One region of the Nesterenkonia lacusekhoensis genome, then DNA from elsewhere that is predicted to be linked to it. Evidence: predicted binding sites of a transcription regulator. Region 1 holds the regulator's gene; the other holds the start of a gene.
The links. The regulator HrcA, encoded in region 1, represses chaperone genes, less so after heat shock. The targets are predictions, from matches to a motif close to TTNGCACTCGNNNNNNNCGAGTGCNAA.
Positions count from the first base shown of each region.

Region 2: the regulator HrcA is predicted to act here: its motif matches at 1,664-1,690, upstream of groES (co-chaperone GroES).

Region 1 covers NZ_JAGINX010000001.1:1,331,081-1,335,468, reverse strand. The annotation lists gene hemW (radical SAM family heme chaperone HemW) at 1-539, shown strand, start outside; gene JOF45_RS06335 (DUF4870 domain-containing protein) at 555-926, opposite strand; gene JOF45_RS06330 (DUF3097 domain-containing protein) at 976-1,842, opposite strand; gene hrcA (heat-inducible transcriptional repressor HrcA) at 1,962-2,984, shown strand; gene dnaJ (molecular chaperone DnaJ) at 3,036-4,154, shown strand; gene JOF45_RS06315 (16S rRNA (uracil(1498)-N(3))-methyltransferase) at 4,189-4,388, shown strand, end outside.
Region 2 covers NZ_JAGINX010000001.1:366,984-371,371, reverse strand. The annotation lists gene guaB (IMP dehydrogenase) at 1-570, opposite strand, end outside; gene JOF45_RS01755 (SurA N-terminal domain-containing protein) at 745-1,551, shown strand; gene groES (co-chaperone GroES) at 1,851-2,147, shown strand; gene groL (chaperonin GroEL) at 2,168-3,760, shown strand; gene JOF45_RS01740 (hypothetical protein) at 3,874-4,388, shown strand, end outside.

The DNA.
Region 1 (4,388 bases):
ATCCTGACGATCAGGCCGATAAGTACCTGCTCACCGATGAGGTGCTCACAGCGGCCGGCTACCGGTGGTATGAGGTCTCGAACTACTCCACCTCGGAGCAGACCCGCTCCGATCACAACCTGAACTACTGGAGGGATGCAGACTGGTGGGGCGCCGGTCCTGGTGCTCATTCACATATGGCCGGGATGCGCTGGTGGAACGCCAAACACCCCGCCGCCTATGCCCAACGTCTGCACGCAGGGACCACGCCGGGCCACGGCCGGGAGATCCTCGACGCCGAGGCCAAGGTCCTGGAACATCTGATGCTGCGTCTGCGCATCCGGGAGGGCCTGGACATCGCCGACTACAACGCGTTGGAGGAGTTGGCAGAGATCGACGGCGAGAGGATCAGCGCAGCGGAGCTGGGCCGGCTGGTCAGCGACGGCCTGATCGAGGAGGAAGCGGCCGTCCCCACTGAGGCTCACCCGGAGGGGCGCGCCGTGCTGACGCTGAAAGGCCGCCTGCTCGCCGACGCGGTCACTCGTCGGCTCGCGCCCTGAGCTGAGCCGTCCCGATCAGTGGATCAGGCGCAGGTTCATCCAATAGCGGTACGGGCGCCCCTTATTGCACTCGATGCCGGCGACCAGCCCGGAGAGCGTCATGACCACCCAGAGGAAGACCGCTGCGATGCCGAAGATCCACCCGATGGCCGGCAGCAGAGCCAGCAGGTAGCAGGCCAGCATGACCACCGTCAGCGGCAGGGTGTAGTTCAGCGCCTCTTTCGACTCCTGGGCGGTGAAGGGACCACGGTCCCGGAAGACCAGGTAGATGGCCAGGGAAGGGATGCAGCCCATGACTCCGCCGAAGTGAGCCAGAGTGGCCCAGCGGCGGTCTTCGCTCGGCGTCAACGGCTGGGCTGCTGCCGGTGATCCTTCCAGGTGTGCCATGGCAGAGATTTTATCCGTTGAGGTGCGGACCCGGCCAGAGACACGCGAACTACTGGGTCACGAAGTCGATGAGCTCCTCGACCCGTCCCAGCAGCGAGGGCTCCAAGTCCGTATAGCTGGTGACGGTGGAGAGGATCCGCTTCCACCCCTGGGCGATGTCGCGCTGGCCGGCATGGGGCCATCCCAGAGCCTTGAGGGTGCCTACCTTGATGTCCACGGAGCGGGGGATGTCAGGCCAGCGCTGCAGGCCCAGCAGCTGAGGCTTCACCGCCTGCCAGACATCGACATAGGGGTGGCCGAGCACCAGCACATTGCCGGAGGCGCCCGGCATCGCCATGGCCTCTGCGGCGATCCTCGACTCTTTGGATCCCTTGACCAGATGGTCCAGCAGAACGCCGACTCGCCGCTCCGGGCCGGGCCGGAACTCCCGGATCGCCCCGACGAGGTCGTCTGCGCCGTGCAGCGGCTCCACCACGATCCCCTCCAGGCGCAGGTCCTCGCCCCAGACCTTCTCGACCAGCTCGGCGTCGTGGGTGCCCTCCACCCAGATCCGGGAGGCGCGGGCCACGCGGGCTGGCGCGTTCTCCACGGCCACGGAGCCTGAGGCGGTGCGCGCAGGCTTCTTCGGCTGAGCCGTCGTAGAGGCCGGCGCGGTCAGCTCCACCGGTGAGCCTTCGTGCAGGAATCCGTGGCCCAGGGGGAAGGCGCGGGTGGCGCCGCGCCGGTCCTCCAGGACCACCACATGGACGCCGCCTGCAGCCTCGACGCCGACGATCGCGCCGACCCATCCGCTGGCGGTCTCTTCGACGACGGTGCCGCGGTCGGCGGGCAGAGTGGGCACTTCGCGGTGCTGGGCCCGGCGTCGTGCGCCCATGTCTGCGGGGCCCCAGGATGACCAATCGGTGGGGAAGCTCATAGCTGTGGGAGCCTACCACCGGCGGTGCCGCATGCCGCGGATCGGAGGCGACAGCTGTAGAATTAGCACTTGATCATTCAGAGTGCTAACCGACCTGCCCCCGGGGAGGCGTGAAGAAGATGTCGGAGACCCGTCGCCTGCAGGTCCTGCGGGCCATCGTGGAGGACTACGTGCACACCCGCGAACCTGTGGGTTCCAAGGCGCTGGTGGACCGCCACAACCTGGAGGTCTCGCCGGCCACGATCCGCAACGATATGGCGTTCCTGGAGGATGAGGGGCTGATCGTCGCCCCGCACACCTCCGCCGGGCGGATCCCCACCGACCGCGGATACCGCACCTTCGTGGACAAGATCACCGCAGTCAGGCCGCTCTCCAGCGCAGAGCGCCGTGCCATGGACACGCTGCTCGAGGCGGCCGACGACCACGACGCCATGCTGGATCAGACGGTCCGGCTGCTGGCCATGCTGACCAACCAGGTGGCTGTGCTGCAGCACCCGCAGCACAGCCAGGCCAAGATCCGTCATATCGAAGTGGTCTCCATGACCCCTCAGAAGGCGCTGGCGGTGGTCATCCTCTCCTCCGGCAAGGTGGAGCAGCGGATGGTGACCCTCTCCGACGGACTGGATGAGGAGAGCCTCCATCGGATCGGACAGCGTCTGGCCGAGGAGCTCTACAACCGTTCGGCCTCGGCCACCCCGCTGCCCCTGGACCACCTGATCGCCCAGGTGGAGCCGAGTCTGCAGCCAGCCATGGCAGTGATCGCGAACTCTGTGGAGGCCGTGTTGGAGGCCGGTCGCGTGGATCGCATCATCATGGCCGGCACTGCTAACCTCGCGAAGTCGGACCGTGACTTCGGGCCCTCCATCGGACCCATCCTCGAAGCCCTGGAAGAGCAGGTCGTCCTGCTGCGTCTGCTGACCGAGATGCAGGAGGACCCGCGCGGACTCTCTGTGCGGATCGGCCGGGAGACCAGCCACGACTCGCTGGCCGAGGCCGCCGTCGTCGCCGCCGAGTATGGACCTGAGGCCGGAGACGGGGCCAAGCTCGGCGTGGTCGGACCCACGCGGATGGACTACGGGTCCACGATGTCCGCGGTCCGAGCGATGGCGCGATACCTCTCCAGGATCCTCTCCGACGGATGACAGCACCTGACGCAACCGCACCTACTGACCTAGCAGATCGAAGGGCAAGCATTGACTGACTACTACGAGGCACTCGGCGTCAGCCGTGACGCGTCGACCGAGGACATCAAGAAGGCGTACCGGAAGAAGGCGCGCAAGCTCCACCCGGACGTCAACCCCTCCGACGACGCCGCTGAGCAGTTCAAGACGCTCGGCCGCGCCTACGAGGTCCTGTCCGATCCGGAGAAGCGCCGCAACTATGACGCCACCGGCGACGAGAACGGCCGCGCAGCAGGCGGCTTCCCCGGCGGAGGGGGAGGCTTCGGCGGCTTCAGCGACATCTTCGAGACATTCTTCGGCGGCGGAGCCTCCGGGCCCGCCTCCCGCACCCGCCGCGGTCAGGACTCGCTGCTGCGGGTCAAGATCGACCTGGAGGACGCCGTCTTCGGCACCACCAAGGAGGTCGAGTTCGAGACTGCGGTCACCTGCACCGTCTGCGACGGCAGCTGCACCCGCGAGGGCACGACGCCGAGCACCTGCCCGGACTGCCACGGCCAGGGACAGGTGCAGCGGCCCATGCGCTCCATCCTCGGCACGGTCATCCAGACCGAGACCTGCGCCCGCTGCAGCGGTTTCGGCAACATCATCGAGGACCCCTGCCAGGAGTGCGACGGTCAGGGCCGGGTGCGCGAGCGGCGCAGCCTGAAGATCAAGATCCCGGCGGGCGTGGACAAGGGCAACCGCATCCACCTCAGCGGCGAAGGGGAGGCCGGCATGGCCGGCGGGCCCTCCGGCGACCTGTTCATCGAGGTGGACATCCGTCCGCACGAGGTCTTCACCCGACGCGGCAACGACCTCCACGCGACCGTGTCGGTCCCGATGACCGCAGCGGCGCTGGGCACCACGGTCACTCTGGAGACCTTCGACGGGCCCGAAGAGCTCGAGGTCAGGCCGGGCACCCAGTCCGGTGAGGTGCTGACCCTGCGCGATCGCGGGATCGGACACCTGCGCGGCTCCGGTCGGGGTGCCATCAAGGTGCATCTGAAGGTGGAGACCCCGTCCAAGCTCAGCGACCGGCAGAAGGAGCTGCTGCGCGAGTTCGCCGAGGACCGCGGTGAGGAGCTCGGAGAGTCCACCACTGAGCACCGCGGCGTCTTCGCCAAGCTGCGCGAACGCTGGGACGCACTCTAGATCCCAGACCCCACCCGATGAGGAGACCCCTGCTGTGACTGCTCCGCTGTTCCATCTGAGCCCCGGACGTCTGGACGGGCTGACGCCCGGCTCCCAGATCACTGTGGACGGGACCGAGGGCCACCATGCCGCCACGGTGATGCGGCTGGGGGCGGGGGAGCAGGTGCTGCTCTCCGACACGCATCGCCTGAAGGTCTCGGGTGTGATCCTCGACGCCGGCGCCGGCGAGATGGT
Region 2 (4,388 bases), 960 kb from region 1:
CACGCGGTGCTTGGAGAACAGCTCCAACACCTCAGCGTTGGTGATGCCCTCCTTGGCGGTGATCAGCGGCTGAGGAGTCATCTTCTCGTAGACCTTGGTGGTCAGGTACTCCTCATGCGGGATGAACCGGATGTCCCGATTGGTGATGACGCCCAGCAGCTTCTTCTCCTCGTCCACCACCGGCAGGCCGGAGACGCGGTAGTGGGCGCAGAGGTCGTCCAGATCCTTGATGGTCGCATCCGGGGTGATGGTCACCGGGTCGGTGATCATGCCGGACTCGGAGCGCTTGACCTGATCCACCTGCTTGGCCTGCTCCTCGATGGAGAGGTTGCGGTGCAGGATGCCGATCCCGCCCAGGCGCGCCAGGGCGATCGCCATCGGCGCTTCGGTCACCGTGTCCATAGCGGCTGAGACCACCGGCGAGGCGATGTCGATGTTCCTCGACAGCCGGGTGGTGGTGTCAGCGTCCGAGGGGATGACGTCGGTGGCGCCGGGCAGCAGCAGGACATCGTCATAGGTCAGGCCGACGAAGCCGAAGGGATCGTTCGCCTCTGCGGGGGTATGTGTCACGGTGGACCTCTCGAATATCACGGCGGCGGAAAGAATGTGAGACCACAACAAGTCTACTGGGCAGGCGATTCCCTTTTCATGCTGAGCCCCTGCACCTCACCACCAGCCGGCATGGAGCATCCGTTGTGCTGCAGGCCCTACGGTGCAGACTTGTCCACGTGTGAGGAGAACGCTGTGCATAAGAAACTGCTGACCGGTGCGGCCGCCACCACCCTGCTCCTGGGATTGGCCGCCTGCGACCAGAACGCCGAGCCCGACGCCGAAGCCTCCGGAGGAGCCGAGGAAGAGGGCCAGGAGGCCCCCATGGGCCAGGAAGACATGGAGATGCCTGAGCCGGACACCGAGGACATCCCTGATGTCGTCGCCACTGTCAACGGCGAGGAGCTCTCCAGCGAGGAGTTCATCCCGCTCTATGAGCAGCAGTTCCAGCAGATGGCCATGCAGGCCCAGATGTCTGGCGAGGAGCCGGACGAGGCCACCATCCAGGAACAGGTCCTGGACACTGCCATCGGCACTGAGCTGCTCCTCCAGGACGCTGAGCAGCAGGGCTTCGAGGCCTCGGAGGAGGACATCGACGCCGCTCTGGAGGACGCCGCCGAACAGGGCGGCATGGAGTCGGCCGACGAACTCATCGAGGCCTATGAGGAGCAGGGCAACTCCGAGGAGGAGCTGCGTGAGGATGCCTCCGATCAGGCCCTGATCAACCAGGTCACCGAGAGCCTGGACATTGAGGAGCCCTCGGAGGAGGAGCTCCAGGAGCTCTATGACCAGCAGGAGCAGCAGCAGGAGATGATGGCTGAGGCTCAGGGCGGCGAAGGCGGCGGCGAGGGCGCCCCCGGCGCCGAGCAGCAGGAGATGCCTCCCTTCGATGAGGTCCGCGATGAGCTCGAGGAGCAGGCCGCCCAGCAGAACGAGAATGAGGCCCTGATGTCTCATATCGAGGAGCTGCGCGAGGACGCCGACGTCGAGACCCACCTGTGAGCCGCACTCGTTGAACCGTTGAGGAATCGCTGAACCGTTGAGGAGCCGCTGACGCTCCGGCGTCGGGACCGACACCCGACGCGCCCAACCGGATATCGCCGCTACGACTCCCTTGGCACTCTCCTTGATCGAGTGCTAAGGGAGTCATATAGTTTGTCCTAGCACTCGCCGTCACCGGGTGCTAATGCCAAAGGGGCGCTAACCGGCGGAGGCACGCCTCCGGTACCCGCGACGACGGTTGGTCACTCCCACGGCGCGCAACCTGTACCGATTCACCATCTGCAAAGGAGAGAACTGACGTGTCAGTCTCCATCAAGCCCCTCGAGGATCGTATTGTTGTCCGCCCCCTGGAGGCCGAGCAGACCACCGCTTCCGGCCTGGTCATCCCGGACACCGCCAAGGAGAAGCCCCAGGAGGGCGAAGTCGTCGCAGTGGGCCCGGGTCGCGTCGGCGACTCCGGCGATCGCCTGCCGGTCGACGTCTCTGAAGGCGACGTCGTCATCTACTCCAAGTTCGGCGGCACCGAGGTCAAGGTCGGCGGCGACGAGTTCCTCGTCCTGAACGCCCGCGACGTCCTCGCTGTCATCGAGAAGTAAATCCGGAGGTATCCACACCTATGGCAAAGCAGCTTGAATTCGACGATGCCGCCCGGAAGGCTCTCGAGGCCGGCATCGACAAGCTCGCAGACACGGTCAAGGTCACTCTGGGCCCCAAGGGCCGCAACGTGGTCCTGGACAAGTCCTGGGGCGCACCCACCATCACCAACGACGGTGTGACCATCGCCCGCGAGGTGGAGGTCGAGGACTCCTACGAGAACCTCGGCGCCCAGCTCGCCAAGGAGGTCGCCACCAAGACCAACGACGTCGCCGGCGACGGCACCACCACTGCGACCGTGCTGGCTCAGGCCCTGGTCAAGGAAGGCCTGCGCAATGTGGCCGCCGGTGCAGCACCCGGTGAGATCAAGCGCGGCATCGAGACCGCGGTCGACGCAGTGACCCGCCGTCTGCGCGAGAACGCTGTGCCCGTGGAGGGTCAGCAGGTGGCCAACGTCGCCGCCATCTCTGCTCAGAACGACGAGGTCGGCGAGCTGCTGGCCCGCGCCTTCGATTCGGTGGGCACCGACGGCGTCATCACCATCGAAGAGTCCTCCACGACGTCGACCGAGCTCGACATCACCGAGGGCATGCAGTTCGACAAGGGCTACCTCTCCCCGCACTTCGTCACCGACGCAGAGCGTCAGGAGGCCGTCCTCGAGGACCCGCTGATCCTGATCAACCAGGGCAAGATCTCCAACATGCAGGAGTTCCTCCCGGTCCTGGAGAAGGTCATGCAGGCCAAGAAGCCCCTGTTCATCATCGCGGAGGACGTCGAGGGCGAGGCCCTGTCCACCCTGGTGGTCAACAAGCTCAAGGGCACGCTGAACGTGGTGGTTGTGAAGGCTCCCGGCTTCGGCGACCGCCGCAAGGCCATGCTCGAGGACATCGCCGTGCTGACCGGCGGCCAGGTCATCTCCCCCGACCTCGGCCTGAAGCTGGACCAGGTCGGCATGGACCAGCTGGGCACCGCACGCCGCGTGACCGTCACCAAGGACGCCACCACCGTCGTCGACGGTGCGGGCTCCAAGGAGGACGTGGACGCACGTGCCGCTCAGATCAAGGCCCAGGCTGAGGCCACCGACTCCGAGTGGGACCGCGAGAAGCTCCAGGAGCGCCTCGCCAAGCTCGCCGGCGGCATCGGCGTCATCAAGGTCGGCGCCGCCACTGAGGTGGAGCTCAAGGAGCGCAAGCACCGCATCGAGGATGCCGTGGCCTCCACCCGCGCCGCACTGGAAGAGGGCATCGTGGCCGGCGGCGGCACCGCACTGATCAACGCGCTCTCCTCCCTGGATGAGGACGCCGAGGTCAAGGCGCTCTCCGGCGACGCCGCCGCTGCGGTGGGCATCGTCAAGCGTGCCCTGGTGCAGCCGCTGCGCTGGATCGCTCAGAACGCCGGCGAGGACGGCTTCGTGGTCGCCTCCAAGGTTGCGGAGCTGGAGCCGAACCACGGCTTCAACGCCAAGACCGGTGTCTACGGCGACCTGATCGCCGACGGCGTCATCGACCCGGTGAAGGTGACCCGCTCTGCTCTGCAGAACGCCTCCTCCATCGCCGCCCTGGTGCTCACCACTGAGACCCTGGTGGTCGAGAAGAAGGACGAGGAAGAGGAGTGATCCTCTCCCTCTGAAGCTTCTTCAGGCTGCGAGAAGGCCGGTCCGGGATACGCTCCCGGGCCGGCCTTTTTCGTGCTCGGGAGGACTTTCCGCGCGTCTGATGGAATGGAGGCATGGATCGCTCGCCCCACTCCCCTGCCGCCGACCCTGACGCCGTCAGCACGCTCAGCCAGCCCGAACGCCCGGCCTATGTGCTCATCTATGGCCTGCTCGGCTTCACCGCGCTCATCGTGCTGACGGTCTTCCTGCTGGTCCCGGAGGAGTCGGGCCTGGCCGACCTGGTGCTGACCTTCAGCGTGATCGGCACCACTGCCCTGCTGTGCACTGTGCTGGTGAAGGCCTGCGTGGTCCATGTGGAGGCCTCTGCCCAGAGTGGGCTCACCATGTCCATGGGACATGTGGTCACCCGGAACCTCCCCTGGGAGGCCATCGCCTCCATCGAGGAGGCACCGCGCGGCGGCAGCTTCGACGTGGGCTGGAAACTCATGGGCGGAGGCCGCATCGGCTACCTGGCCGGCTCTGAGACGCTGCTGGTGAAGATCCGGCCGGAGTTCCGCCAGGCGGTCCGCAGCGGCGAGATCAGCATCGGCGGAAGTCCCCGCCTGGCTGAGTGGTATTACGTCTCAGC